DNA from 3 places in the Cellvibrio sp. GW822-FHT04B05 genome. Region 2 is predicted to be linked to each of the others. Evidence: predicted binding sites of a transcription regulator. Region 2 holds the regulator's gene; each other region holds the start of a gene.
What was found. Region 2 encodes PhoB, which activates phosphate uptake and scavenging genes when phosphate is short. Its sites were predicted from a motif close to TGTCATAAANNTGTAACA; they were not measured.
Positions count from the first base shown of each region.

Region 1: a site for PhoB is predicted at 2,216-2,233, ahead of AC1RJL_RS05365 (beta-helix domain-containing protein). Genes of this name have one in related genera too.
Region 3: a site for PhoB is predicted at 8,198-8,215, ahead of AC1RJL_RS08320 (phosphatase PAP2 family protein). Genes of this name have one in related genera too.

Region 1 covers NZ_JBXAMU010000001.1:1,334,917-1,345,504, reverse strand. The annotation lists gene mutS (DNA mismatch repair protein MutS) at 1-210, shown strand, start outside; gene fdxA (ferredoxin FdxA) at 395-718, shown strand; gene AC1RJL_RS05375 (PilZ domain-containing protein) at 922-1,230, shown strand; gene AC1RJL_RS05370 (MlaA family lipoprotein) at 1,279-2,001, opposite strand; gene AC1RJL_RS05365 (beta-helix domain-containing protein) at 2,374-4,059, shown strand; gene AC1RJL_RS05360 (TonB-dependent receptor domain-containing protein) at 4,156-6,843, shown strand; gene AC1RJL_RS05355 (energy transducer TonB) at 7,163-7,888, shown strand; gene AC1RJL_RS05350 (hypothetical protein) at 7,958-8,467, opposite strand; gene AC1RJL_RS05345 (porin) at 8,506-9,471, opposite strand; gene AC1RJL_RS05340 (HvfC family RiPP maturation protein) at 9,763-10,506, opposite strand; gene AC1RJL_RS05335 (HvfB family MNIO-type RiPP peptide maturase) at 10,503-10,588, opposite strand, start outside.
Region 2 covers NZ_JBXAMU010000003.1:56,136-66,723, forward strand. The annotation lists gene AC1RJL_RS10275 (cold-shock protein) at 104-313, shown strand; gene AC1RJL_RS10280 (ABC transporter transmembrane domain-containing protein) at 524-2,305, shown strand; gene AC1RJL_RS10285 (DUF2214 family protein) at 2,319-2,786, opposite strand; gene AC1RJL_RS10290 (lytic polysaccharide monooxygenase auxiliary activity family 9 protein) at 2,961-4,121, opposite strand; gene phoR (phosphate regulon sensor histidine kinase PhoR) at 4,440-5,723, opposite strand; gene phoB (phosphate regulon transcriptional regulator PhoB) at 5,766-6,464, opposite strand; gene ubiA (4-hydroxybenzoate octaprenyltransferase) at 6,653-7,651, opposite strand; gene AC1RJL_RS10310 (chorismate--pyruvate lyase family protein) at 8,207-8,686, opposite strand; gene AC1RJL_RS10315 (hypothetical protein) at 8,734-8,928, shown strand; gene AC1RJL_RS10320 (HU family DNA-binding protein) at 8,974-9,249, shown strand; gene AC1RJL_RS10325 (dicarboxylate/amino acid:cation symporter) at 9,347-10,588, shown strand, end outside.
Region 3 covers NZ_JBXAMU010000002.1:632,518-643,105, forward strand. The annotation lists gene AC1RJL_RS08285 (polysaccharide deacetylase family protein) at 1-333, shown strand, start outside; gene AC1RJL_RS08290 (DUF6488 family protein) at 706-1,092, opposite strand; gene AC1RJL_RS08295 (HmuY family protein) at 1,394-2,596, opposite strand; gene AC1RJL_RS08300 (TonB-dependent receptor plug domain-containing protein) at 2,637-4,658, opposite strand; gene AC1RJL_RS08305 (DUF2271 domain-containing protein) at 4,701-5,990, opposite strand; gene AC1RJL_RS08310 (EF-hand domain-containing protein) at 6,119-7,135, opposite strand; gene AC1RJL_RS08315 (DUF4198 domain-containing protein) at 7,175-7,978, opposite strand; gene AC1RJL_RS08320 (phosphatase PAP2 family protein) at 8,243-9,052, shown strand; gene AC1RJL_RS08325 (lipid kinase) at 9,197-10,093, shown strand; gene AC1RJL_RS08330 (ferritin family protein) at 10,107-10,544, shown strand.

The DNA.
Region 1 (10,588 bases), on a different contig from region 2:
CATTCTATAACTACACAAGTGGTTATAACTGCTACGGAAAATTTTTCTGCATCTGTACCAGTTGAATCGCCACTTCAATCAGGGTTGTTTGATACGTTGCCAAATCCGGTTCTGGATGCACTCAAAAAAATCAATCCTGATAACCTTTCACCACGCGATGCCCTGGAACAGTTATATCGTTTGAAAGAGATGTATTCCAAAGGAAAATGATTTTTAAAAAGAACTATTCTCAACAATGACTTGTCGCCGCAAATACCGGTGTTTTTCTACGGACTTTAGCGGGCGAAAGCCTACCAAAATAGATGTAGGCTGTTTAGAATGCGCGCTCTTGTTTTTAGCGCCGCTGTAGCGACGTGCGCTGACTGTCGAATTTAGTTACTTGTGGGAGTCTCCTATGACTTTTGTAGTTGGGGAAAATTGCATCAAATGTAAGCATACAGACTGCGTGGAAGTCTGCCCGGTTGACTGCTTTTACGAAGGCCCCAATTTTTTGGTGATTCACCCGGACGAGTGTATCGATTGTGCATTGTGCGAACCTGAATGCCCGGTTGGTGCTATCTTCTCGGAAGACGAGTTGCCAGATGATCAAGCAGCATTCCTGGAGCTGAACGCCGAGTTGGCGCAAGTATGGCCGAACATCACCCAGATGAAAGACGCCCCTGCCGACCACGCTGAGTGGGATGGTGTTCAGGGTAAACTGCAATACCTTGAGCGTTAATCATCATGCTTTACCAAAAAAAACCGCGCAAGGCGCGGTTTTTTTTCACCCGGAGTTTGCCAATTAAGCAGTTGCTAGAAAACAACGCCAGATCACTGGCTATTTGACGTGCTGTGCTACACTCAGTTGGGTTTGATTAAGACCATCAACGTACCCGCAAACAATCAAAATGAGCACAACAACCAAATAACGAGGAATAAGCTATGGGGATTAATGACAAGCCTTACAGCGAAAAGCGCGATTTCATCCGGATGAAAATAGGCGCTCCCTTGAATGCCAAATTGGCAGCCGCAACGGAAGTTATTGAAGGTTTATGTCTGGATTTAAGCGGTGGTGGATTGCAAGTCGAAACCAAGCAAAGCCTGGCAGTCGGTACCGAAACAGAAGTTGAAGTATCTTCAGATCATGGCCACAACCCTACACTGAAAGCCAAGGCCAAGGTTGTGCGGGCAACAGCAAATGAAGCGGGCGATTATGTGCTGGGCTTGGAGATTATCCAGATCCTTCCCTGATAAAGCATTTGCCTTAAGACAACGGCTACTTCCCGGTAGCCGTCACGGTTAAAACTCCCCTGCAAAATCATCCTCACCAAAATCATCGGCCATTTCGCCGTTATTGATTAAGAAGTCACGTCGCTGCAAATAGACATCCCGGATAAACACATATTTATCGCCAGTAATGTTCTTCTCCAACTCCAATAGACTCGCACGGGTATTTAGCAGTGAAACACCCAATACAGTATTGTTGGTAGGAACGTGATCAATATAGGTAGTAGGAAGGGTATACCAATCTACCGGACGACCAAAACCGTCACGCAAGGTACTTGGCCCCAGTAATGGTAATACCAGATAAGGCCCTTGCCCAACTCCCCATACCGCCAGGGTTTGACCGAAGTCTTCCGGGTCATCCGCAGGCAAATTCATATATTGGGCAACATCCAACAATCCACCAATACCGAGCGTCGTGTTCACTAATAAGCGGCCAGTATCATGTGCAGCACCTTTAAAATCACCTTGCAGCACACCGTTGATAGCATTGGGTACTTCTTTCACATTGTTAAAGATGTTGCTAATACCGACTTCCAATGGATCCGGCATTACAAATTTGTAACCTTGGGCCAAGGGTTTAATTGCCCAACGGTCAATGGTGTCGTTAAAGGCAAACATGGCGCGGTTGAAACCCTGCCATGGATCAGGATTTTTATCGGACTGAGCAACGCTAACTGAAGGCGTGGCAAAACCGAGCGAACAAACAATAACCAGGGGTTTAAAGATAGAGTGCATATGGGCCCTACGGCGCAGCAAATCTGCAATTAAAGCGTTTCGTAAAGTAACGCTGGGAGGAAGTCGTCACTTTAACGAATCGCCTCGGCTTGAACAACCCAATTTAGTACAAACACATCCCGCTGGTTACAAACTGCAACAACTTAACTCATCTGCAAAGAGGGCTTCACAGCCCCTGCGGAACATCGCCATCATCACCCAATTGAAATATTAATGTCACATATCAGCAATAAAACTTTCATAAATCTGTCGTCCAAACTTCACATTTGTCATCAAAAATGACGCCACAAACGCGAAAGCCGGAGACCTACAAAACAGGCGGCGTTCACATTTTCCTTCCCCCCCTTGTGAAATAGAGAAGAGAGTGACCTCATGAAACTGAAAAATCTTTTTGCACTAAATGTACTGGCTGCAACCTTGGTAGCTTGTGGCGGCGGTGGTGACATCAACTTGAACCCAAGCCTGACTCAAAACAACTCAAACAACCCTACTACCAACAATAACGGTGGTCCAACCACGCCAGTAAATCCCTGTGCGAAATATGTGAAATCCGGTCAGGACCTGCAAGGTGTATTGACCGGTGCCAACTGCGTGTACGGCGCCAGTTTCGCCTCAAGCAGCAATGAAGTGACTGTGGATTTAGTTATCCCTGAACTACCCAACAACGGTGTACATATTTTCACTGGCTCACTGTTTATCGGTGAGGATGTTGACAGCAATGCCGCTCAAGCAGGCAAACGCATTCCCCAGGAAGGTGAAGGCGCTACATTAACTATCGCCGCAGGCGCCAAGCTTGCATTTGATCGCGGTGAAGATTATTTGCGTATCGCGCGCGGTTCAAAAATTGTCGCTGAAGGTACTAAAGCCAAGCCAATCATCATTTCCGGCACCAAAGATTTACGTGACAACGCAGCAACTATTGCTGACCGTGGCCTCTGGGGCGGTATCCAGATCAACGGTAACGGCATCACCAATAAATGTACTGACACCCAGCGCCAACCAAGCAGCAATAATGTTCACAGCTGCCACATCCTCTCCGAAGGCCTGCCAGGTACATACGGTGGCGCCAACAATGCTGAAAGTTCAGGCACACTGCGCTACGTAGTGGTTAAACACGCCGGTTACAAAGTAGTGGAAGGCAATGAATTAAACGCCATTACATTCAATGGTGTAGGTTCCAAAACCGTTATTGAATATGTACAGGCTTATTCAACCCAGGATGATGCCTTTGAATGGTTTGGCGGTGCGGTAAGCGCGAAATACCTTGTTGCCGTAGGTGTCTCTGATGATGCGTTTGACTATACAGATGGCTACGTTGGCAATCTTCAATATGCACTGTCTGTTGCCACTCATGGTGTAGGTGGTAATAACTGTGTCGAAGCGGACAATGCCGGCGGCACCCGCGCTGACGACATAGCCCCCTTGACTAAAGTACGCATTTCCAACCTGACCTGTATTACCAATAACCTTGCACAAAACGCTGGCACCGTGCCCTCTCCTGATGGCGCATCACTCGGTCTCCTGGTTCGTGAAGGTATGTTTATCGAGCTGTACAACAGTATTGTTACTGCTAACACGCCGGATATGGCATCACGTGCGCTGTTTACGTTCAACGATACCACCGGCCCGGAAACTGTCAGGGCTGCGATTAATGGTTGGACAGTTGCCAAGAGCAACATTTTTGCAGGAACTGGCGGCGTAACTGTTAGCAAAATAGACCCATCCAACGCCGCGTTCAACATTACCAACTGGTTCGCCGCAGCGCCAAACTCAAATAACCAGATCATTAATGCTACCAGCACATTACCCGCCAGCATTATCAAAGACCTGGCGACCAATGACAAAGCCTACTTGAGTTTGGCCGCCTTTGCCGATGCAACTACGGCTGCTATCAATGTGCCAGTCTACGATGTAACTGTATTGAATGATGCTTTCAACGCCGGTGCAGTACCTGATGTTGGCGCAGCTGGCAGCAGCAAATTCTTCACCAAACCAACACACATCGGAGCCGCTGCTGAAGGCAATGATTGGGTCTCTGGTTGGACTGTTGGCCTGTAATCCACGGAAGCTGTTTCTCCTGGATGTCGTGAGTGAGGCGCCTCAGGGCGCCTCCTTGCTAACCACCGCCAATTTGTTCTAAGAAGGTTATGACAAATGCACACATTAATTACCAAGCGACGCCAGCTGTTTATTGCTATTACCGCCGCCAGCCTGGGGCTGGGACAAAGTGCCTTCGCCCAACAATCAGAGACGGCTGAATCGCTATCGCAAATAGAAGCTCCTATCATCGATGAAATGCTGGTAACCGGACGCCAGCAAAGCGCTGCACAAACTGTGATAGCAGAACGTATCGAACAACCCTTTTCAGCAGACTTGATGGATGCTGACCAAATCTTACGTACAGGCGATTCCAACGTTGCAGTTGCCTTGACCCGCGTGACCGGCGTTACGTTAATGGACGGTAAATATGTTTATGTACGCAGCCTGGGTGAGCGCTATTCAAGCACATTGCTCAATGGTGCTGCCGTTCCCTCGCCAGAGCTGACGCGCAATGTATTACCGCTGGATTTAATCCCGTCGTCCATTGTTGAAACATTGAAAGTCCAAAAAGCCTGGTCACCCGATCTGCCTGCTAACTTTGGTGGTGGCAGCGTGGATATCCGCACCAAGACGGTTCCGGATGATTTTGTATTTAGCCTCTCTGCCAGCACCGGTATCAACAGCGAGAGCAGTGATGGATTGACCCATGCAAGCCATGGTGAAACCCATGAAATCCCTACGGCGCTAACAGATGCAATCAGCACCTATTTAGGCAATATTCGCACGCGCAATATCGCCGCACTCAATGACCCGGATGGCGGCTCACCCACGGCAGATGAGCTTAAGGCAGCAGCAACCATCAACCGCAATTTGATGGTTGGATTAAATCGCGATGTGGAGATTTATGAAAAATCGCTGCCTGCCGACTTTTCCGGTAGCTTGACGCTGGGTAATAACTGGAATATCACTGATGACCTGAACTTGGGAGCAGTATTTAACTTCAGCCAGGACACCAAATGGCGCAACAAGGACCAGAAAACCCGCGATGCCGGCTCACCTGATACGGTAGTGGCTGATATCCAACGCACCGCTGAAGAAACCCGCCAACTGCTATCAACGAATATCGGCCTGAGTTATCAAGATGCCCATAAGATTCAGGCTGGCTTCTATCACATTGAAAATATCCTTGATGAAGCGCGGATTAAAACCGGCTTTGATGGTTCGAACTTCACACTGGATAAAGGCGCGGAGTACATCAAGTACGAAACCCGTCTTGAAAACCGCGAGCTTGAAGCAGCCCAACTTACCGGCGAGCACAAACTGGACCAATTAAGCAGATCCTGGTTGGACGCCCCGGTATTCGATTGGTTTTACTCTGAATCCACTGCAAAAACAGATATTCCTAACCAAACCAGCGTCAACGGTGCCAACACTATCGACACGGTATCAGGTGCCTTGCTGAGCACGCAGTTATTGCCGGCAGCCGCAGTTGCAAGTTTCCAATTCCTGACACTGGAGGACGATGTCGTCAGTTATGGCTGGAACGCCAAAGTCCCACTGGTATTTGATAACTGGGAAATTAATTTATCGGGTGGCTTTAACTACAACGATAAAACCCGTCAGTACTATGGTTACACTGCCAACATCGATGCAACCGGTATTGTCAGCAGCGTTTTGCAAGGCAACATCAATGACGTACTTAACGATGCAAAACTATTGGATCTCAACAACAACTTCGAGCTGAATGTCGGCGGCGGATTCGGTACCGAGAGCTATATCGCAGCGCAAATCACCGAAGGCGCTTACGGGATGTTTGATGCTAAATGGAATGATACCTGGCGCCTGACCGCCGGGGCTCGCTACGAGACATTTAAACAGGCACTCCTGCCAATCGACCTGCTGGATTACACCGGTGAAAGCCTGAAAAAGTTGATTGATGATTTACAAAAAGAAAATCAAACCTACGCATTCTCTGAAGATGATTGGTATCCCTCGGTAGCCATCACCTACATGAATGAAGGCTTCATGAACACCGAAGTATTTCAAGTGCGCCTGAGTGCAAGTGAAACAGTAGTGCGCCCTGACCTGCGCGAAATGTCAGATGTTGTCTACATAGATCCTGAATTGGGATTCAAAGTAAAAGGCAATTCCGGCCTGCAAATGTCGGAACTCACCCACTACGATTTGCGCGCAGAATGGTTCTTTGAGAGTGGCAACAATTTTACTGCATCGCTGTTCTACAAAGACATCCTCAACCCGATCGAAAGCACTCGCCTGCCCGGCTCAGACGATGATGTGATGCTGACCTTTGAAAACTCATCGACCGGTGAAATTTACGGTTTGGAGTTGGAAGTATTGCACAATCTCGGTGCCGGATTTTTTGTGTCGTCAAACCTGACCTTAAGCGACTCTGAAATTGTCTCGGCAGAAGATGTCGGTTATACCAATGCCAAGCGTCCGATGACAGGTCAGTCCGAATATGTGCTCAATACACAATTGGGCTTTGATTCGGATGACGGAATGCACAGTGCATCACTGGTTTATAACCTGTTCGGCGAGCGTATGTTGTTTGCTGCACGCAACATAGGCGCACAGCAAGATGCCTATGAACAGCCATTTAATTCACTGGATTTAACCTATTCATGGTACGCAACTGACAATCTCACCACCAAAGTGAAGATCGGCAACATCCTGAATGAAGAGCGTGTATTTGAGCAGGTTAACTCGAATGGCCAAAGCGTTGAAATTTTAAAACAAACGGTGGGAACCAGTTTCAGCCTGGATGTGAAATATACCTACTAGGATATCGGAACAACGACATGGACGTTGTTATAGCAGCATCCCATCAACCACCTTCGGGTGGTTTTTTTATATGCAGAAAAACTCGCCTCGACGCACCCGAAAAATAAGTATCACCTGCTGCGCAGCCCCACATTGCATCACTCACGCAAAAAGCCACATAAATAACTAAAAATTTTTATATTTTTTCTATTTACAGCCAAAACTGTCACAAACTATTCACATTGATGTGCTAGGTCGAGTGCTAATCTTACAATGAAACCGGAGATCAATTTCCCAAAAGGGTGCAGATTGCCGTTTAATGATTCACGAGGAGCACATTATGACTAAAAATATCCTAAAAAAAGCGATTCGCTCACTGGTAATGCTAGCGGCTATTGCCCCAATTGCGAGTTATGCAGCAGCTTATACGCCAGCCAAATTTGGCAACGCAGAAGAAACGCTGACCAAACAAATTGCCCTGCCTGCCTCTTTCGGTGAAGGCGTAAAGACCGTAGCGGTTTACTGCCAGGCCGATGTTATGACTACCGGCAATATCAATAGTGTTACCTGCTATGAAAATAGCCCACTTGTCTCAATGCAAGCTATTACTGAATCTGCCATCAAATCAGCAACATTTGCACCGGCTACGATTGACGGAAAAACTGTTCCGGTAAGAATGCAATTTCGTGTTGTGTATTCAATTGGTGGTACCCAGGCACCTATCGTATTGCTTCCCAATCTTGGAACATTGCAGGCAAAATACGGCACTCATTACGTTGCACCACAAGAGCGCCTGGATACCAGTAACTGGTACGCGAACTACAGCACTAAAGAACATGGCGACGGTAAATTATTCTTTGCCGAAGGTAGAGTGACTCGCGTAATGGCGAATATTGAAGCTGATGGCAAAGTAGAAACCGTTAGCACAATAGAAGCAGCGCTACGCAAGCAAGCCGATGCAACGAGCATTGAAAACTCGCTGAAAAAATCCAAATTTATTCCAGGTTTTGTCGAGAACAAACCAACCGCGATGCATTACATCGCCGTGGTTAACTATCAAAAATAGTTTTCTGTTTAGAATAAAAAAAGCCGCAATTCAACATTGCGGCTTTTTTTATTTCAATTACCGATAACGTTATTTGATACAACTGAACTCTATCGTCAATCCAATTCTGCCCATCGCTAATGGCTGATAGCTCTCGCGCTGCACAAAAAATCCCTTATTACATTTCTCCATTGCTTTTGGTAAAAGCTGCGTACGTGCCAAAGCGACATTGGACCATTGATCAACTTCAACATTCAATGAAAAATAAGCCAACTCCGGAAGTGTTTTATTGGGTTTTTTTAAGCCAGGATTATCTGCCGCAGGCACTGACTTTTCTGCGCCGGTTTCCAACACTGCACCCTCTTCACCTTTTTTAAAGGCTTTTTGCAAGAAACCATTTAAACCTTCATCACTATAGTCACAGCCTTTTTGATTGACATTCATGGAATCTGCCTCATCAACGGCAGTGCCGCATTTATCATCGGCATACACAGAACTTGCCATTAATCCCAGCATGATTATCGCTAAAGGTTTCATCGATTTCTCCTGAGGCTCTATTAATCTCAACTTGTATATACCCTGAAATAACGAAGGGTGCATAAGCACCCTTCGTTTTCAAATACTATTCGTTTATTGAATTAGAATTTGAAATCCACCCCGGCACCAATATAGGTATCGTCGCGCTCACTCGCACCGAGCAATTCATTTTCCACTTTAGTAGCGTAAGAGAAAAGTGTGGCATTTTTGGTCATTTTATAATCCAGACCAATACTCGCAGTTTCGCCATCAGCCATTCTCACGTCTGATTGGCCATACTGACCTTTCAACACCCACTTGTCAGTGATATTCCAAAGTGCAGAAGCCATTACACCGTCTTCGTCCGCACCGGTATTATCATTTTCATATTTTTCAGCCAATACACCCAATTGCACCGGGCCGAAAGTTACACGTGCTGCAAGGCGAACCAGATCGACACCTTCAGCTTCAACATCCTGATCCATCCCGATACCAGCATAAAACATTGTGCTGGTGTAACCGAAAGAGGCAGAAACACCATTGCCTGGTTCAGTGCCTGCCGGATTATTTTGTTTGAAAGTACCGTCATTTTCTTCGGTCACGTATGCAATAGATCCAGAAAAACCGCCGCCAAAAACCGGGGTGGTGTACTGAACAATATTGCTCGCACGAATTTCACCTTTGAAGATGGTGGTGAGGTCGCCTTCCAGATCGTTGAATAGGTCAACCTTTTCCTGAACTACTTTAGTTGGGGTATCGAAATGCCCGCCCATGATTGTACCGGCTACACCTTGCAAACCAATGAACATATTACGTGGGGCAAAAGTTTGGTTGTTTGATCCATTACCATCATCTACTTCGGTTTGATATTCAAATTGGTAAATGACTTTCAGGCTGGAATTTACGTCTTCACCGCCTTTCACACCGATGCGCGAAGCATTGCTCACTAATTCTACGCGGTTGCCATCCAGCACGGCTTCATCAGCATTTTGCAAAGACACGTTCGCTTTACCGTAAACGGTAACATCAGCGAATGCAGCAGCGGGAAGTACAGAAGAAATAACCAAGGCCAATAGTGTTTTTTTCATGGAGTTGTCTCCTAGATGTGTGTGTTTGGTGTTCATTTCCTGAACACCGGGGAGTCAGGTGTTATTAAAATAATGACATTAATATTTCAGATACATTGCCATTGTGTGACCATAGGGTTACAGAAAAATGACAGCAGGCCTGAATGTCGCGGGCGGATTATATAAACAAATTGGCCTATGTTTTGTGATTAAACTTGCTTTTATATTAAATTTGCGATTTTTTTGCACAATTTTTAGTCATTTCGCGATAAAAAAGCAAAAATGATCAATAAAAATAGGCGCTGGCAAGTATCAGTCAAAGTGACTGATGATATCTAACGCAAATAAATCAGCGATCAAACGCTGCGAATCGTTAAATAAAACCGCAGGACTTGAGTGCTGTAACTCACGCGCAATAGCATCTAACTGCTTCTCAAGACACTCGGCGGAATTGGCTTGCAAGAGATAAAGCAAACGCAAGGTTGCGGCATTTGCAGCCATAAAACAGACTTTATCCATGCGGTTGCGATAAACCACCAGTTGGGTTGGTTCCGGTAATACAGGTTGATAATTCGGCGATATATTGTGTACCGGGTATTGATAATTAAGACAGACCGCAAGTGGTGACACCCTGGGTTTGGATGCCAGCAAATCGTCTGGATAAGCCGACGCTGATGGAATACTTGCCTCGTTTACATCCACCGCAAGTTCAATCCACTCATAATGCGCAAGTTCAAGCAAAAATGCCGGGTCACCGTCTCGCAAGCCACGCTCTTGCAGCAAGAATTGCAGAAACTCTTCGCTGATTTCCAAAAAGTAAGGCGTTTGGCAGCGATGCTGGTGAATAAAATCCCGCACCAAGGAATGCCAGTAATCATCGCTGACTATTGAGCGCATCACTGGAAATACATTGGCAATAAAATTTTCAATATTGTTATAAATCAGCTCGCGATAGATGCCCATGCGCCGTTCTTCAATTGCAGGCGGAGCAGGATAAAGATCCGGTGCGCGCAAATATTTGGCAAATGCTAATTGGGTTTCCTGAAAACTTTTCATCGCGATAATGATGCAGGCAAATGTTGGCGTCTTTTTATTTCGTCCAGCTCAGTCATCAATTCGCTCAAGGGGGGAATATTAA
Region 2 (10,588 bases):
AAGTTCCAGTATAGTATTTCGTCCTGTTTACATAAGTAATTCCCACATTTCCAGCACAAACGCCCCTCGGGGTACACTTACTTTTGTATTAATAGGTAACACTATGTCTAAAACTACTACTGGCACTGTAAAATGGTTCAACGAAGCTAAAGGTTTCGGTTTCATCGAACAAGAATCTGGTCCAGACGTTTTTGCTCACTTCAGCGCTATTTCCGGTTCAGGCTTCAAAACCCTGGCTGAAGGCCAAAAAGTTAGCTTCACCGTGACCCAAGGCCAAAAAGGCCCACAAGCTGAAAACATTCAAGCTATCTAATTATCAGATAGCTTATCAGCGACCAAGGTTGCTGATGTAACAGCTTAAAAGGCGAAATCTTTGGATTTCGCCTTTTTTATTGCCTGTATTTTTTGTCCAGTGGTGTGGTACCGACTGACAAAGGTCATCAGTCTCCCGCGCAACCCTTGTATTTGATTGGCCGTCCCCAATTGTTCCCTGAGCTTGTTTATCGTTATCGGGAACCCACTAATGTTGTCTATTTCCTCGCCCTATTCATTATCGCCTGCTGCACCGCTCTCGCGCCGCCAGATCCTGCTGGATTTGATCCGTCCCTATCGTTTTCGTATTGCGCTGGCACTGTGCGCGCTGGTTGTGGCCGCTGCTACTGTGCTGCTGATCGGCCAAGGGCTCAAGCAGGTTATCGATAAAGGTTTTGTCGCGGGCAGCCCGCAATTACTTAATTATGCCTTGCTGGGATTATTGGGTGTGATCCTGGTGATGTCGGTAGCGACCTATTGCCGGTTTTATCTGGTGTCCTGGCTGGGTGAGCGGATTACTGCGGATTTGCGCCGTCGGGTGTTCGCCCATCTGCTGACGCTCTCGCCGTTTTTCTTTGAACAAAATCGCACAGGTGATGTGCTCTCGCGTTTGACCAACGATACCACCCAATTGGAGACAGTGATTGGCTCCAGCGTTTCTATGGCATTGCGTAATGCACTCTTGTTGATTGGCGGATTGGTGATGCTCGCTATCACCAGTTTGAAATTGACGGCGCTGGTGTTGCTGGCGATTCCCTTTGTGCTGGTGCCGATCATTGTATTTGGTCGTCGCCTGCGCAAACTCGCGCGCGCAAGCCAGGACAATGTTGCTGATGTTGGCGCTTACACCGACGAAGTGATCCACGAAATTCGCACCGTGCAAGCCTACGGACATGAAGATGCATCGATCATTGCCTTTAACCAGCGGGTTGAAAATACCTTTATGACCGGTGTTAAACGTATTCGCCAGCGTGCGTTGTTGGTCGCTGCGGTTATCACTCTGGTGTTCAGTGCCATTGCCTTGGTGCTGTGGGTTGGCGGCCATTATGTGTTGGAGGGAACACTGACCGGCGGTGAACTTTCCGCCTTTATTTTTTACGCGGTTGTGGTTGCCGGTGCGATGGGAACTATCTCGGAAGTGATTGGCGATTTGCAACGCGCGGCGGGTGCGACCGAGCGCTTGGTTGAACTGCTGGCAACACCATCAGCCTTGCCGTTAAGTGAAAACCCGCAAGCCTTACCTGTACCTGCACCCGGGCAAGTGGAAATGCGCAACGTGCAATTTGCTTATCCATCGCGTATTGATGCGCCGGTGTTCGATGGATTTAATTTGCAAATAAAGCCGGGCGAAAAAATTGCATTGGTTGGACCTTCGGGTGCCGGAAAAACAACGGTTTTTCAATTGCTGCAACGTTTTTATGATCCACTCACCGGTGAAATTTTGTTGGATGGTGTAGATCTGAAAAATGCTGATATCCAGCAAGTGCGCGAGCGAATTGCGCTGGTGCCGCAAGACCCGGTTATCTTTGCCGCAAGTGTGCGCGACAACGTTCGCTATGCGCGCCCGGATGCCAGCGACAGCGATGTAATCGCCGCGTGCAAAGCGGCATTTGCATTGGAGTTTATTGAGCAGTTACCGGATGGTTTGGATGCGTATCTCGGCGAGCGCGGTGTGCGTTTATCGGGCGGACAAAAGCAGCGCATTGCCATTGCGCGCGCGATTCTTGCGGATCGCCCGATTTTATTATTGGACGAAGCTACCAGCGCATTGGATTCGAATAGCGAACAGGTAGTACAGCAAGCGCTCGAAGTACTGATGGCAAATCGCACCACGATTATGATTGCGCATCGTTTATCGACGGTAGTGAATGCCGACCGGATTTTGGTGTTGCAGCAAGGCAAAGTTGTCGCCAGTGGTACACATACTGAATTGTTGGAAGGCAGCGAGTTGTATCGCCAATTAGCGCGCTTGCAATTCCAGTTGGATAATTAATGCGTCGAAATTTTTAGCCAAAATACCCAACGCCTTTTGCCATCATCGCGGCGCAGAACATGATGGCAACAACCGCAATTAACTCGATATGAATTAAGCGTCTGATGGTAATCAGGGTTGCATCGCTCACTTGTGGCAATTGTTGTTGCTTTAATACATTGCGCCAGGATAAAAATTTCACCGTGGGATAAATCGACAAAATCCCGACTAATGCAAACAGCGAAATTTTTACAATGAACGGCAGGCTGTGAAAATAATAGTCACTGCCTTTTTCAAAATGAAATACTCGCCCAAAGCCGATGATTAAAATGGTGATTGCCGAGAGTCCGTAAACCTGATCGATATTCAGAAGGGACTTGGCGGTATCGATACTGAAGGGTTTTCGTATCAGGACAAATTCATATACCAGGGCAGCAAATAATGAAAATGCAGCCAGGTGATGTAAAAAAGCCATCGTCCAATTAGTGAAAATTCCGCTCATAGTATTTCCTTGTGTGATTGCGACTGTATTGTTAATACTACCGCTACTGATGCGCTTTAATCTATCGACATAAAAAAACGGCAACCAAAAGGTTGCCGTTTTTTTATTGCGTGTTAAACCGGATTAACTTGCAGGGAAATCCGGTTTAACGCTGCCGAACTATTAATACCGGACTTAGTTGCAAGAGCGAACCAGGTTCCAGGCATTAGTCCACGCCCAGCCAGTGCCTGGAGCGTATGGACCACCAACAGTACACCAGCCGCCTACAGTACATTGATACTCGCTGCCAGCATTAACTACTTTAGCGCCAGTAGCGTAGGTAGCACCGTTTACATAAGCAGGAGAGGTGCAGTTACCGGTAGATACTGAAGAAGCAACACTTGAGCTGCTAACAGCTGGAGTGCTTGACTTGCTTGATGAACTTGGCGCTACGCTTGATGGAGTTGATGAAGTAGTTGAACCAGTACATGCACCCAGATCCAACCAGTAGTTGTATTGACCTGAAGTCAGTGCTGGATCATTACCTTGGGTCCAGTAGTTAGCAGAGTAACGTTTGTTGTTGTGTTGTACTTGTTGTGGAGCTGTGTAAGCGGTGCTGGCATTCCAGGTTGGCAAACCGGCACAAGTGTTGTTAGAAACACTTGAAGAGGATGCTACCGAAGATACGCTGGATTTCACTGAAGAAGTTGATCCAACAGAAGAACTGCTTGTTGGATTGCCGTAAACAACGTCAATACATTGATAGAAACCTTCTGGCGCATCTCTCAGTGCGTCACGTTGCCAAATGCTGTACACAATGTGGCGACCGGTACGTGGTGGCAGGTTAACAATGTGAGTAGCAACTGGTTCTTGGTCTGCTGGCGCTGACTGGTGGATTTGTTCCAAATCAGACCACTTCAACGGTGCTGCACCAGGATTAAAGCCTTCTTTGGTAATGTAGTAACGGAAGTAAGAAGTTTTGTGTGCTGCAGTGTTCGTCCATACGAAAGCCAGAGGACCAGCAGTTACAGTGGTTGCTTTCCAGTCGTTACGAGCCAGGTTAAGGCCGTTGTTGCTGGTCATGTTAGCGCTACACAGCTTGCCATCGGGAATCAGGCTTTGGTGGTTGTCGTTAGCGCCACCGATACCGATAGATTGTGGTTCATATTGGCTGGCGTTACCGGCTGCAGAAGCAGCAACACACGCAGGTGAACTGGCGCCACCTTGTGCACTGGTACAGAAAAAAGCACGACTTTTTGGTGAAGATACATAACCGTGTGCAAACGCTTGGCTGGCAACCAAGAGTGAACCAATTACTACTGCGGAAATTCCGCATGCTTTGATTGTCTTTTTCACTTTTTCATCTCCGAACATATTAGATTTATTAACAACATGCGGCTGACCAATATTCAGTAAACCGCTTTGGGATGACGCTTGTTATCCATGCATGCAAGCTGATCTGGTTTGGCGCCAAGATCATTCCATGGGGAGTGAGTCTAAAATGACAACGTTGTTTTTACGAGTCCGACTTTCAGTTTGGAGGGTAATAGTTTGAGAAGCAGGTTTGATTTTCGGAAATTTTTCAGTAGAAAACGAAATAAAAAGTTCGACTATTATTTTGATGGCAAAAAAATGTGATATTCGTCACGAATCGTGCCGGCTACACGACTCACTTTAATGAGGTAACTGGAACACGCAAATAAAAGTGCTGCCTTTACCGATTTCGCTGGTAATTTTTAATTCGGCGTCGTGACGCATCAGCACGTGTTTCACAATTGCCAGACCTAAACCGGTTCCACCGGTGCCACTATTACGGCTGGCATCGACCCGATAAAAGCGCTCGGTCAAACGGGGAAGATGTTGCGCTTCAATGCCGGGGCCATTATCGCTGACGGCGACATAGAAGTGTTTTTGATCCTGCCAGAGGCGCACTTTTACCACGCCATTATCGGGTGTGTATTTGATGGCGTTAGTGACCAGGTTGGAAAAGGCGCTGTGCAACTCCTTCTCGTTACCATAGAACAACAAAGGTTTGATGGTGTTATCGCAGGTCAGCGTCAATTCCTGCGCTTTGTCTTTGCTCAGGACTTCTGCCTCGCTTTTCACCACGGTAAGTAGTTGGTCGATGTTGATCGTTTTGTGGTTGTGACCCGCTTCAGTAGTTTCGAGTTTGGAGAGCACCAGCAAATCGTTAATTAACAGCGACATGCGCTTTGCCTGTTGCTGCATCTGTTGCAAGGGTTTGTTCCAGCTCGGCGTTGTATTGTTGTCGGCGAGGGTTTCCACATAGCCGTTGATCACCGTCAATGGGGTGCGCAATTCGTGGGAGACGTTGGCAACGAAATCCTGGCGCATCTTTTCCAGATTGTGCAGTTGGGTTACATCGCGCACGACGATCAAACGCTCATGCTTGCCAAAAGTAGTGATCTGGAATTGCAGGTGTTTGGAGGGAAAGCGCGGCGAGGGCAGTTCCAGTGGCTCCTCGTAATTGCCTTCCTCAAAATAACTGACGAATTTGGGGTGACGGATAAAGTTGATTACCGACTGCCCCTGGTCTTTGGTATTGAGGGCAAGCATGCGGTGTGCCGCGGGGTTCCAGAAATCCAGGTGGCCGCGCGCATCAAGAATCACCAGTCCATCTTTTAACGCAGAACTGATTTCCTGGATACGCTTGATGACCGCCTGCAAGTTTTCTTTTTCGGCGCGCTGGTTGCGTTGTAGATGGTAGATATTGTCGAAAATCTGACCCCAGATACCGCTGGCTTCCGGCGGATGGTCGGTCTCCCGTCGCAATAACCATCGGTTGAGACGACGCATTTGCCACAGCATCCAGACGATATAGGCTGTACAGCCCAGTAGCATCCACAGTGAGTAATGGTCGCTGAAAAAACCAATCACGCTGCAGATCACAAGAATAATCAGGATGCGCTGAAGTTCAGTGCTGAAACCTTTTAACAACGGAGGAGCCTCGCAGTTTTAAACCCGTCGGGTTGGCCAGTATCAGGCTTCAATACGGGTGGAAAAACGATAGCCGGTGCCGCGTACGGTTTGGATCAGGTCTTCATGGCCATCAACCGTAAGGGCTTTGCGCAGGCGGCGGATATGGACATCGACCGTGCGTTCTTCCACATACACGTTGCCGCCCCACACGTGGTCGAGCAACTGGCTGCGAGTATAGGCTCTTTCCTGGTGAGTGAGAAAAAACTCCAGCAGGCGATATTCAGTCGGCCCCATGTCTACCGATTGGTTGTTGATAGTCACTCGGTGGCTGGCGGGGTCGAGACACAGGCCCTGAACCTGGATAGGTGCGGAGTTGATTTGCGGATCGGCGCGGCGCAATACGGCTTTCAAGCGTGCGACCAATTCGCGGGGAGAAAAAGGTTTGGTGATGTAATCATCGGCGCCGACTTCCAGCCCCTGGATCTTGTTGTCCTCTTCACCTTTGGCGGTGAGCATGATGATCGGGGTTCCGGCGGTAACTTCATCGCGCTTCAAGCGACGCGCCAATTCGATACCGCTGGTGCCGGGCATCATCCAGTCGAGCAGGATCAGGTCAGGCTTTTCATCGATAATGATGCTGTGCGCATCCTGGGCATTGCTCGCTTCCATGACCTGATATTCAGCCATCTCCAGCGCCACACGCAGCATATCGCGGATTGCGGATTCATCATCGACGATAAGGATTTTGCGACCAGTCATATAAGTTCTGCCTGAAAAAACCACGTGGTGCTTCACAGGTTTGTGAAGCTATTGTTGCAGCTTATTAAATAAGTTCAGTGTTACACATTTATGACAGGGTAAAAATTTAGCGCCTGAGTGGATGTGGGCGATTGCTAAAGAATCCGGCCATTGGGCAGCGCTATGGGTAACAGCGCCGTTCCAACTGCTTAGCGTAGGGCAAAATCCACGGCGATACCGGCAAATATCGCCACACCCACCCAGTTGTTATTGAGGAAGGCTTTGAAGCAGGCTTCGCGTACGCGGAAGCGGATCAGCCATTGCTGGTAGACGAACAAGCCCGCCGCGACAGCAAGCCCAAAGTAGAAAGCAACCCCCAGTTCAAAGCGTTTTCCGACCAGGAACAGGGTGTACAGGGCCAGGAATTGCAGGATGCCAGTGATGGCACGGTCCTGTTCGCCAAATAAAATTGCGGTGGATTTCACTCCGATCTTCAAATCGTCATCCCGGTCAACCATCGCATAAAAAGTGTCGTAAGCCACCGTCCACAACACCACCGCGAGATAAATCAACCACATATGCTGGTTCAACCCGCCCGCCTCGGCGGCATAAGCCATGGGTATACCCCAGGCAAAGGCGGCGCCCAGCACCACTTGCGGCAGATGGGTATGGCGTTTCATAAAGGGATAGCAGAGCGCAAGCAGCAGCCCGCCGACCGACAATTTAATGGTGAGCGGATCGGTAAACAGCACCAGCGTAAAGGCAATCAGGCAGAGTGCAACAAATAAGCCTATGGCTTCGCGGCCCGAGACAGCGCCAGTCGCGAGCGGGCGATTCTTGGTGCGCAGAACCTTGCCGTCGATCTTGCGGTCGGCAAAGTCATTGATCACGCAGCCGGCCGCGCGCATCACTATCACACCCAATACAAAAATCACCAGGTTCTTGGTGCCGGGCACACCTTTCGCGGCAATCCACAGCGCCCAGAGCGTTGGCCAGAGCAACAGGAGCGTGCCTATGGGGCGATCCATGCGCGTCAAGCGCCAATAATTAATCGCTTTTTGGTGAAAATAGGCCGAAAAATGGCTTTTTTCTGCCGTTTTCGCAGCTGCACGCCTGATGATTTTTGCTGCGTGAACGTTTGCCCAATTGGCGGGTGAACCTGTTTTTTCTGTCACAACGGCTGGTTCGGTGGGCGTCGACACCGCCATTGCTACAGGAGCTGATGGGACGGGTGTTATTAGCTCGACTTGCGCAGTATCCGCTGTGACTATTGATTCGATCACAACTGGCCCAACAACTTGGGCTTCTACTTTAGGTACGGCCGGTTTAGGTACGGCCGGTTTTGCTTCCTTTGCGGACGCTTTTGCTTTGGTTTTAGCCGCAGGTTTGGTTGCCGTTTTGGGGTGCTCTACCGCACTCGCTTCAGCTTGAGGTTTTGCAGTGACTTTCGCTGGTGCTTTGGGCTGCGCTGTTTTTTTAGACGTGGGCTTATCAGTACCGACGGCATTTGTTGCAGGCGGTTTAGCTGTTTTTTTCACCGCGGCTTTGGTTGAGGCACTGGCTTTTTGGGCGGCAGAAGCCACTATCGCGCTCGCCGCTGAAGCAGCCGTTTTCTTCGCAACAGGCTTTTTTGGGGTAACCGCAGGCGGTGCAGTATCGGGTTTTACGTCTTCGGGAGTCGTCATGGCCAAAACGCTGTGTTATTGGGTTTGTATTATTGGAATAGCCTAATCGGGCTAGCGTAACCGGATTACCTATTGAGCTTATCTATCGAGCCGTGCGACAAAGGCTGGCAGAAAGACTTCGCTTACCAGCAGCGGTTTCTGTTGCAGATAGAAAACCGAGCGCCGTCCCCAGAGCCGGTTGTCGCCAATCAGATCACTGGGCACGTAGGCATGATCGCGGCTAATCCGTGCCACCGCAATGGCACTTCGCGTCAATTGTGGCTGACTAAACAAAAACGCACCCAGCGGGCGAGTGTTTTGTTTGCGCAGATGGCGCAGCGCGCCGGTCAGGCTGGCGAGCGGCAACAAACTGCGCGCAAATACCCAGGGTTGGCCATGGCCGCACAGGATTACCTCGCGGATCAGCGCCAGTGCAGGGCGTTTCATCCCCAGCACCTGACGCTCATTCAATTCCGGCACCCCGATAAATTGCCGCATTATATCCACATGGAATTGGCCGTCGCTCTCGGCGATCAGGCGGGCAGTGAGTGAGCCGTTATCATCCAGCCAGTCTTGCATTTTCACGCCGGGGCGTTGGTGTCGGGCAAGGGATCGCAACGGCTGCCATGCCAGTACGGACAAATGGTAACTCACAGCCTTGGGCAAAACGGACTCCTGTTTCTATAGGGCAGCGAGACGCTTATCGGGAAGGCAGCGGACGCTTATCGGATGAATGGGGCGGCAGTTTACCAGCTTGCGTTCGCCCAAGTGCGGCATTGGGTGTGGAAAAAGCCTGTGCAAGTCTGCCGCAAACGGATTAATGAAGGTAAACTCCAGTGTCAATTGATATAACTAAGGAGAAAATGATGCATAAGACTGATATCGTTGTGGCTCTGGCAAACAATACCGACCTGGGTGTTAACAAGGCTGACCTGGTGGTCTCTGCCTTCATCGAGCAAATCACCAATGCCTTGAGTCGCGGTGAATCTGTGGCCCTGCTCGGTTTTGGTACTTTCAATGTGAGTGCCCGCGCTGCGCGCGAAGGCCGCAATCCACAAACCGGCGCAACCATCAAAATCGCCGCCAGCAACACTGTCACCTTCAAGGCGGGCAAAGCCCTCAAAGACGCCGTTAACGAATAACTGCTGTTAGCGAAAGATACGGCTCCCGGATGCGGCAGGCAACTGCCGCAATCGCCACAACACCCAGGGCACACAATAATTCCAAGAGGTTCCTCCTATGTCTCTGACTAACAAAATTCTGCTCGGCATGGTGTTGGGGGTGATTGTCGGGATAGTGTTCAATTTGTTGCTCGGCGGCGCTCACTCATCACCTACGCAAGGTTTTGGCTTGCTGGTAAAGGAGTATTTGATCGAGGGCCTGTTCGATATCGTCGGCCAGATTTTTATTTCTTCCCTCAAATTATTAGTGGTGCCTTTGGTATTTGTGTCACTCGTGTGCGGCGCAGCAGCCTTGGGTGGCCAGAGCCGCATGGGTGCGCTCGCCGGAAAAACCCTCGGTTTATATATTTGCTGTACATCGTTTGCGGTTGCGTTATCGATTGCCTGCGCGGTGTTTATCCAACCGGGCGCCGAGGTGGGTATTCCAACCAGCAGCAATTTCACTGCTCCGGAAATTCCCTCCATCAAACAAACGCTGATTGATATTGTGCCCAGTAACCCGCTGCAATCCATGGTGGAAACCAATATGTTGCAGATTATTATTTTTTCGATTTTGTTTGGCCTGGCAATCGCGCGCACCGGAGGTGAAGCGGGCAACAGCATTCTTATATTTTTTAATAATCTCAATGATGTAATTATTAAAATGGTGATGATGCTAATGCAGCTCGCGCCCTATGGTGTGTTCTGCCTGCTGGCGAAATTATTCTCGACGCTGGGCGTCGGTATTATTCTCGATCTGGCGAAATATTTTTTCACCGTGGTATTTGTTTTGTTTTTGCATGGTGTGGGTGTTTACGGATTGCTGATCAAAGTCCTGTCCGGTTTAAACCCGATTATTTTCTTCAAGAAAATGCAAAAAGTAATGTTGTTTGCATTCAGTACAGCATCCAGTAATGCCACTATTCCCATCACGTTGCGCACTGTTGAACACGATTTGGGCGTGGACAATAAAGTTGCCAGTTTTTCCATTCCGCTCGGCGCGACAGTGAATATGGATGGCACTGCTATCATGCAAGGTGTTGCGACGGTATTTATCGCGCAGGCCTATGGTATCGATATCGGCATTGCCGGTTACCTGATGGTTGTGCTCACTGCAACACTTGCGTCCATCGGCACCGCCGGTGTGCCTGGCGTTGGTTTGGTTACCTTGACGATGGTATTGCAATCGGTAGGTTTGCCGGTGGAAGGTATTGCATTGATTATCGGTGTAGATCGCCTGCTGGATATGATCCGCACTGGCGTCAATGTCGCTGGTGATGCGGTGGTGGCGGTGATAGTAGCGAAGAGCGAAAAAATGCTG
Region 3 (10,588 bases), on a different contig from region 2:
TACGTCGATGGATTAAAGAGCGAATTTGTTGCGATAAAAGCAAAAAGCGGTGGGGTTACACCTGATATGAAAACACTTGACCCTTACGCCGTCGGTGTCGACTTCCCCAGCGATGTGACGGGTGCGCAATTGATTGCGGCTGTAAAAAGGGCTGCCGCAAAAGGCACTATGGCCAACTTCACCTTTCACGGTATTGGTGGCGACCACATTGTTGTGTCTAAAGAAGCACATGAAGAGTTGGTGAAATATCTAGCCGATAATAAAAAAATTTACTGGACAGATACCTTTGTAAACATCATGACTTATGTAAAAGAACAACAAGCTGGAAAGTAACATTCCTCTTCAAAAACGCCCCCCGTCCGGGGCGTTTTTATATCTTAAGAAACAACTGTTCTTTACTCGATTTCAACAATGCTTCTTTTGCTACCGAAGGACTATCTGTGGCGGCAGAATTTGTGGGGTTCACCGGTGCTGATGAGGCCTCTGGCAAGACCGCAGGAATCGGTTCGCTTTACGGCTGGCGATTACAAGATCCTGGAACGGCGAAATAAATACTTCCATAAGAATTTCTCCATAGGTTCTCTCCCTTATCGGCCATCAACGGACAAATCTGGTACTAATAATGTAAAAAAGCGTATAGGGCTGACCTATACGCTTTTGGGAAAATGTGATCACAACAATGACCGGAAGTTGTAACAGCCTTATTTAGTGGTGCCCTTTGTCATGCATTTGTAATTGCTTAAACTCACCGGTGAAGTTCGCATCGTAGACATCCCCGTTTGAGGTCATCAGCACAAAGAGTGTCTTTTTCTCTGCTTCATTAGTTACTGTCACTATGTAGTAACCATCACCATTTTTGAGCAGTCTGGCATTGGCGGCCGGAAGGTCACGCCAACTCACCGGCAGCTTGCCGAAACCAAACCCCGGATCATTTTGGGTGAAATGGGTTGCCGTATCTTTTCCGATTGCAATAGCGTTAGATTCGGTAACATAACTGTGGTCATGCCCCTCATGAGCCATTACGGCGGGGGTGATACATAACGCACCAAGTAACATGGCAGATAACAAGTTTGCCGATAACCGGTTTTTCATCGTAATTCCTCTCTTATGGTTGATCTTTATTAGTCTAATAACAGCGTCGGTAGCTTATGCCTTTATTAAACCGACCACAAATCCTAATTACTGTTCTATTGATAGTTTTCCTGACAAGAACCTAATCAAATATTTGACACCTAATCAGGCCGATTGTTCTGCAAAAGAAAAAAGGCCAGTCTTTAACAGACCTAGCCTTTTCGTTAGCATTACTTGCAGTTAAACATCCGTCAATACTGGTGAATTAAAACGCATAAAAAAACACTGACCCTGGCAATTTTATTGCTAGTCATTTTCAACATTACAACGATTGATAACGGAAACCGTAGGTACCTGAGGCGCCCGATCCAGCGTAATAAGTTATAATTTGAAACTTGTAGGTAGCGCTTGCTGTTTTAATCAAATAGACCTGGAATTGCGAGTAAAGATAGTGAGGAAGAAGCGGGTTGACATTGTATTGATACCATGGATAAGTACCGAAGAATAAGACGTTGGCAACATTAGGCTGAAACCCCATAAAGCTGTGAGCAGTCTTATCAATACCAGTGTAACTCGGGGTAGCATCTGCTATCGCAGTTGCATCTGCTGCAATATTCAACTCAAAGCTTGCACCGGTATCTGCACCAACAGTCACACAAGGAATAGAGATATCCCAATTATCATTTGCGCCAACTGGTTTTTGCGTATCCAGGTCAACATATAAATCACCGGTACAGGCAACAGCATCAACTGTTACATCCACTTCTGACATAAAAGTCGTATCGCCGCGGGCAACATCCTGGAAAGAAACACCCAGCGTAATCGAACTCATAGTACGGCCTGCGCTGGTCAATGCTTTAGCGCGAACTTTACTGTAATTGCCATCGGAGAACACGATGAATGATTTAGTAGGATCGGCGGTAACAACATGGGTAGTCATGTTATAGCTATAGAATTTTGCACCGATCGCTTTCTCTTCTTTGTCAGTAATGAATGAGGTATCCGCAGGAATCGATGCAGCAACTACTGCATTAAAATCCGGCAATTCACTATCGGCAGTTGCATTGATGAATTTTTCCGTTATTGGTGCTTTATTCGCATTAAAAAAATCAGCATTGTTGCCAGTGGCATACGCTTTTACCGGAGTAGTCGCTTTTGCATTCAAATAAATCTTGTCACGACGAAATGCGATATCCCACTCTTTATTGGTAGCCGCCTCCGCTTCGGTCAGCGTTAACTTTTTGCTGGTATCCAGATCATAATATGCAAACGTCGGGGCAGCAGCTGTACCGGTACCAAGTTCGACATTTGTTAAAGGAATCGGGTTGGCAGAACTGGAAGACGCTGGTGCTGAGCTTGACTCCACTGCCACACTGGAACTAACAGCAGAGCTTGATAAAGGTGCAGCACTTGAACTGCTGGCAGGCGTGGAGGATCCACTACCTGAACCACCACAGGCGACCATCGCGAGGCAGACGGCCAGGACGGCCGTTACTTTAAGTTGTTGTATGTTCAAAAAATTCATAGGGTTCTCCGTAAATCATGAGAGGTTAGAAAATTAATCATTAAAAGAAAGTGATCGTAATACCTGCAAACACACGACGACTGCTCACTGCACGCTGATCAAATTCACCTGCACTTATAGCCTTCGGGTCCTGATGCTCATCAAAAATATTGTCCACTCCAAGGCGCCAGCTGAAATAGCGCGTAAGGTTCTGTGATAAATTGAAATTAATGCTGAGGTAATTATCACTGGCAACAGGTTTGCCTGCTGTACCTGAATATTCGTCCGCTTCATAAACGAAGTAGAGCAAACTATCCAACTCATACTCTGGAAAGCTGTGACCAAAATTTGCTTTGACTTGATGACGCGGACGATTGGGCAAGCGCTCACCGGTGATGTTATTTTCTGCATACAGATAGCTGTAATTCAGCTGCAGATGCCAATTTCCATATTGATATTTGCTACCCAGATCGGCGCCGTAGATTTCTGCCCTGGCAAAGTTGGTGTAACGGAAAATATCCAATTGCTGCGCCGCAGAGGCCTCATCATCGCGAACAGTTTCCAATAAATTTTTTGCTTCGGAGTAATGCACATTAAATTCGTTTTCCAAAATCCCGACATCATCTTCAAATGGCAGCAACCAACTGACGCTGGCATTACCGGATAAAGCAGTTTCAGGTTGCAAGTCCGGACTACCCAGCACCATGTAACCCAAATTGCTGTGGTCAAAAACGTAGAAACGCTCTTTGATAGTTGGTACACGGTAGCTCTGCCCTACACCACCGCGTACATGCCACTGACTGTCACCGTTGCCATTTATTTTTTTCATGCCACTCAAGCGCACGGCCGAGTGCCAATCAAAATCGGAGTCGTGCTGTATGCGCGCGCCGCCCAGTAATTCATGATCTGCTGCCAAGTGACTGTATTGCACAAAACCTTCATAGCCCTGGCTGGTTCTGTCATCTACTTCGGCAACATCACCTTTGGTTTGGTTTAATAAATCGCGGCGTGCACTCAAGCCACCAACGACTTCATAATGTTTTCCGACCCAAGCTTTTTGGCTGTCCACTTCAGCAAGACGAATTTTGGTATCGCGCAAGCCATTGGAGTCACCGCTGGTTTCATCGTGGGTGGTGTAGCGACCATTAATTTTCCAACTGCCCACTTGTTTACGATCTTCTTCAGTTGCAGGGCGATCGCGAAATTCCAAATCGTGTTGTACTTGCTCAACATCGGACATGTAATAAATAACATCGGAACGACCGGGCAACCTGAAACTGTCGCGGTATTTTTCTTCGTCAAAAATTTGTGCGCGATAGTCGGTGCTAAAACTGGAAAAGTCGCGACCTAGCGATAATTGTCCAAAGGTTTTTTTCACATCCGCTGCAGTTTGTGCAACGGTTTCCGGTTGGTAATCAAAACCGACATCATCAATATTTTGTAGATTAAGCTTGCCACGCCACTCACCTAACGTTGCACTGGCTTCCATGCGATGCTGATAGCCGTATTCATTGCCTTCGATCTCATTGCCAAGGTAAGAAGAAACTTCAGCAGTAAGACTCAGGTGATTGCCAGTGTCCTGACGGGTAATGATATTGATCACCCCACCCATTGCCGAACTTCCATACAACACCGAACCTGCACCACGCACAATTTCGATACGCTCAACATTGGCAACACTGATTTGATCCAGATCGACTGCGGCGCCGGTCGGGGCAATCATGCGGCGGCCATCGACCAACACCAGTACACGGTCACCATCAAATCCTTGCATGTACACGTTATAACCGTCTTTAGTGCTGCGCTTTACCACTACGCCCGGCAATAAATCGAGTGCGCGCGCAACGGTTGTCTGCGATGCTTTGCGCAGTGTTTCACCATTCACGACTTCTACCGCAACGGGCGAATCCACCAGCAATTTAGGCGTGCGTGTACCTGTAGTAACAACTTTATCAAGACTGATCAGTTTTTCTTCGTCTTGGGCAACATCGGCAATAACCGTTGCCGATGCACAGATTGCACTTGTCGTCATTGCCAATAAAATGCGCGCAGAAAATATTGAAAAAGCAGATTTTTTACTCATGATGGGTTCGCAAGGGTTGCAGTAAAAATAATAAATACAGGTTTAATTCAAACCGAGACTGACACGGCCAATTTCATTGGTACCTTTCACACTTGCCGATACAGTTTGGCCATTCAAAATAAACGGCAGCGACAGCAACTCGTGTTCGCCATGCTCGCGCGCTACTTCGATGTGCAATTCATAATTCCCTTGCGCTACTGTTTTTCCCTGTGCATCGCGTCCGTCCCATTCGATACGGTAACGACCAGGTTTGCGCGTTGCTCCTGCCAGCGCATCAACTAATGAATCATCGCTACGTCCGATTTTGCGCCACCAGAGACGCAAATCGCGAAGCCAACGGTTTTTGCCCAACAATTGCAATTGTCGAACTGAATTGCCTTTATCATCAGTGATCCAGATAGCGACATAAGGGCGACGATATTCCGCAACATCCAATGATGGAATTTCGTAATCGATTGAAAATATTTTTTGCGCAGACCAGGGCGCACCAGCTGCGCGCGCAACGCCATACCAATCCTTGCTAGCAAAAAACATCCCTGTTTCTGTGATAGCTAAAGCGGTCACACTCGTCATTTTATTAACCTGCTCCAGCGCATCATGTACCGACACGCTGATCAAGGCTTGTGCCATTACACCTGCCTCAATTGCGCTGTTGGCACGAACCAAAAGGGATGGTGCGAACTCGATTGGCCATCCTTCTCTGGGCACCAACAAACTGCTCAGCAGGTAATGTGCAACCTTGCGTAGATTTTGTTGGCGATCCAATAGCGCCAGCGTTTGGTTTTCCAGCGGCACAGACAAAGGTGCTACATCAGAAAACGTGATTTGCTGCGCAGTTGCACCTGTCACCAACGTCAAATTTCCATAGGTAATCTTGATGGTGCCAAGCGATGATTTTTGCTGTGCCGAGATTGCTTTAATGTCTTCTGCAACACGTTCCAGCACCCAACCTTGCCAAAGTCCGTGCAGGTCGAGCTGCAAACCTTCTTTAATCGCTTGCTCACTGAAATGAATAGCAGCGTTATCAAACTTCCATTGCAGTTGTAAATGCAGGCGCGCCTTTTGACGCAGCAATGCGCGATCAGGCAATTCACTTTTACCGACCGCCGCATCCCAATCCCGTTGCAATGCACCGAGGCGGCAAGTGAAATTGCTGTGCGTCTGTGTTTGCCATTGCTCGCACAATTGCAGCAGCACCTTCACATCTGTGGACGGGTTTGGTAGCTTTCCGTGCTGGTTTAATTGATCAAGCTCTTGAGCGACAGCGTCCAATTTCTGCAACAAAGGGGCGAGAGTTTTTTCAACCTGACTCTGCAGGTTTGCATCATCCATGTGCAACTTGAGCGGTATTTCCTTTACCGCCAACGCCGAGACCGGATTTGTAAAAAACAACGCACTAATATAAAAAATGAAAGACCATATCTGTATCCAATACTGATACAAGCCGGCAACACTGAACATTAATGACTCGCGGTTTTTTCAAATGGTGTAGCCGCTGCTGTTTTGGCTTTTTCAGATGCTTTTGCTTGTGGAAGAGGATCGGCAATCGATACAACCGTATCGTTATTTAAATCCCAGCCACCAAAAATACGCGCGCCCGATACACCAAATTCTTCCAAGCTGATGCCCGCATCTTTATTGGTATTGAGTACGGCATAACGTACTTTTGCTTGCTTCATTTGACTGGTGCGCGCTTGTTTCGCTTGGCGATCAAGGCGATTGGTAAATTCGAACGTGTATTCTTCGGGACTTACCCAACCATCTTTATTGGTATCGGTAGAATCAAAAATACCGCGACGAATTTGTTTAAATTCAGTAGCAGTTACCTGGTGGTCACCATTCAAATCATTGATATCAATAAAACCTTCGAGTGAATGGGAGCTGGGCATGCGAATAACTGAAGGACGAACAGGATCAGCGGCCGGCGTTATGCTCGCACCCTGCTGCTGGTCAGCACCGGGAGCAGCATCCCACTCTTTATCTTTTGCAGCGAGTGTTACTACACCGTCAACACTTTTAGCAAAATGGGTAAAGGTTTTTTCACCGGACGCCCAGTATTCGTCCCACGTCATTTTGCCATCGGCATTGCTATCGATGGATTTAAAACGAATTTCAGTTTGCTCTACCTGCTCTTTACGCTCATTGCTGATTTTCTTTTCCAGCGTCTGGGCAAAATGATCCAGATATTCGTTCTCATCTACCAAACCATTGCCATTTGCATCCATTGCTTTGAGATTAGCGGCACGCACCGCATCAAACTCTGCACGAGAAACCTGTCCATCGCCATTGGTATCGTAGTCTTCAATAAATGCTGCGCGATGACCCGCACTTGCACCATGATCAGCTTGATGCTTGCTGCGATCATCAGCAGCTGGCTTATTAACAACCGGCGCGGTTGATTGACAACCAACCAACGCCGTTACTAAAGCCAGAAAACTGATGATGACTGATTTTTTCATTGTTTGATTTTTTTTCATGATGGCTAACCCGGTTTTGTATTCGTAAATTGTTAAAACTTATTGCGCATTAACAGCAAACGTCAGGGTGTAGACGTAACCGTAATTTGGCGCGTCGGCACCTTTGGGCGCTGGTGCGCTCTTGCGTGCATAAAGCAGGTAAACACCGGTGTTATCCAGTTTAATTTCTGCTTTGCCATCTTTATCGGTTTTCACCTTGAGCGTTTCTTTCTCATGCTCATTGCCGTCGTAACCAGTGAACAAACTTACTTCGTTATCAGCTGATGGTTTGCCATCCAGCAAGACTTTGAACGCAAAGGCTTCGCCGGCATAAACATCATTTGGATGGGTAACCGGAACAATTTCCAAGCCTTGGTTGTATGGCTTGAGTGCGTTTTGGGTTGGCGCTTTGAGGGTTACGTAGGTTTCAGCCAAAGTGACTGACTGGTAGTGATCCAACAACTTGGCGCCTTTAGGCAAAACTTCTTTAGGATCACGGGTGTGTTTGCGCTCGCCATTCAATTCATACATACGGAAAATTGCTGCCTTACGCACCCCGGTGGAGAAACGGTAAGTACCCTCATCCTTCGCTTGATACTCAACCAGGCTACGGGTCGTGAATTGCTCAAGACGCGCCGGTGCAACCCACTCGCCTTTTGGTGTCAGCACCTGAAAATTGCCTTTATCAAAAGCAACTTCCGGTTGAAAGAAAACCTCGGCAAAACCAGCATCCAAACTTACCCAACCTTCATACAATGGCTCAAAACTGGTGGGCACCAGGAATGGTGTATGTGCGTTGGCCAAAGGAATACTCAAAGCGAGACTACAAACTAAAGGAAGGCAAAGACGGGCAAGGGATTTCATTAGCAGACTCCTTAAACATCAGCCATTGCGGCCGATACTATTGATTTAGATGCCAATAATACCTTTATTGATAACAATTATCAATAACATATAAGATAATTATCATCACCGTTAAAATTTCTTTAGCTCCATTACCACTTGCAATTACTTTCACTCAAGTGCCGGGATGGCAAGAAATTAGCAGAAGAATGGAAGCGTAGAAAAAAGATCAACTATTTCTGTCATTAAGCAGCCGTAACAAAACCAGAAATTCGGAAAGCATCTATGGAAAAACACATCAAACATGCCAGGAAAACGCATCAATTTCCGGGTGTGCACCCCCAACACAGTCCTATCGTCAAAACGATATTATGGATCGGCAACCGCGAATTACCGGTGTTAATTACACTCTTCTCGATCATGGCTTCGCTATGGGGATTCGCGCTATTAACCGGGATGGCGCTGGAAACTCATCCGCATGAATTTGATCGCGCACTTCTATTAAGCATGCGTAACCCGGCCGATTTGAGCGATCCAATCGGCCCAGCTTGGGCTGAGGAAATCGGGCGCGACTTCACTGCATTGGGCGGCAACGCGGTGCTGATTTTTCTTACTATTGCCGTGATTGGTTATCTGCTGTTGGATAAAAAGCCACGCATGGTAATCGTCGTGCTTATAGCGACTCTAGGTGCGTTAGGTGTTAGCAACACTCTGAAAAAAACGATTGATCGCGACCGCCCGGATCTGGTTCCGCACGGCATGACGGTCTATACCGCCAGTTTTCCCAGTGGGCATTCAATGTTATCTGCCAGTACCTATCTCACACTGGGAGCACTGCTCGCGCAGTTGCAACGCCGCAAAATAATCAAAGCTTATATTTTGATGGTCTGCATCACCATTACGCTGCTGGTTGGCTTGAGCCGGATTTATTTGGGCGTACATTGGCCAACAGATGTGTTGGCAGGTTGGACTGCCGGTGCTGGTTGGGCATTGGGATGTTGGCTGTTGGCGCGTTGGTTGCAGCTTCATCAAAAGGTGGAAACTGCGGCCAGCCCGAACGGTGATGAAACCACAACAACAAGTAAAGAAAAATGAAAACTACTGCTTCTTTTGCCTATACCTGCATTGATTTTGGCTACATCTGTTTGCCGCCGGAAATAAGGCGTAAAAAGTGATCAATACAGATATAAAAAGTTCAGGAAAATACTACAAAAATCCATGTAAAAATGAGCAGATAAAATGGGCTTGGGAACGACAGCATTATTCATAATAAATGGCAACAGCCGCAACGGTGCGGACGCCGATATTGAGGAAGGACTCGCCGCGTTGCAAAACGCGGGCATCACTACAATCCAAAAGAAATCAGGTAGCTCTAAAGAAACGGCCCAACTAATTGAAGAATATCGCGACCAGGTCCAGCTGATCATTTTGGGCGGCGGCGATGGCACTATCAGTTCTGCAGCAGCAGCACTTTACAAACATCAATTGACCTTCGCTATTCTGCCACTCGGTACCGCTAATGACTTGGCTCGCTCACTCGGGATTCCCAACAATCTACCCGATGCATTCCAGACGATCATCGACAACCACCGTGGCAAAATTAATCTGGGCGTTATTAACGGGCACTATTTTTTTAATGCGGCGCATATCGGTCTTGGTGTTACCGTCACCCATGAACTTACACCGGAAGTGAAAAAGAAGTGGGGGGTTTTGGGTTATTTAAAAGCTGTATTCGTCGCATTCAAAAACAACAGTCCATTTCGGGCAACTATTTTGGCAAACCAAAAATCCTATAAGTTACACTCAATCCAATTAGCCGTAGGTAATGGACGCTATTACGGTGGCGGCAATGTGATTGATGAAAAATCCGAAATCGATGATGGTTTGCTTTGCCTCTACAGCTTGCCTCCTTCGACATTCTGGGAGCTATTATCTCACGCACCTTTATTACGCTACGGAAAACATCGGCCAATGAAAAAAACATTTACTCTTTTTGCCACACACATTGAAATCAAAACTAAACGCCCAAAAGAAATCCATGCCGATGGAGAACCGGTGAGTAAAACACCGGCAGTGTTTGAAGTAATTCCCCAAGCACTGGAAGTCATCCGCCCGCGACCAAATAATCCCGATTAACCAGGAGCTACTCATGTTTCATTTACTATCGGATACGGAAGTAGTGCTTAATGAGATTCTCGTCGCCTGCCGCGAAAGCGTGGATCATTATGAAGATGCGATTAAGCTGGTTGAAAATGCCGACGTAGTCAAACGCTTCCAACGCATTGCAGAACCGCGAAAATTATTTTTTGTCCGCTTATGTACAGTTATACGAGAACTAGGGGATTTGCCTTCAGCGCCTGATCCCGATAAAGAAATCGGTGAAATGATTCTTCACCACTTGGGAGCGGCATTAACGCCCGACTACACGAATGAAGCCTTGGCACAACGCATCGCAGGAGAGGAACACTTACTGGCGTTAATTAACAAAGCGCGGGATACAGATACCAATGAAACCTGCCGCGCTTTGTTGGATGATTTATTAACGCATGTCACTGATACTATTAAATTATTATCCAGTGCAAACTAAAATGTAGCTGAGCCATATCTGACGAGACTGGTTTTCAATAAATA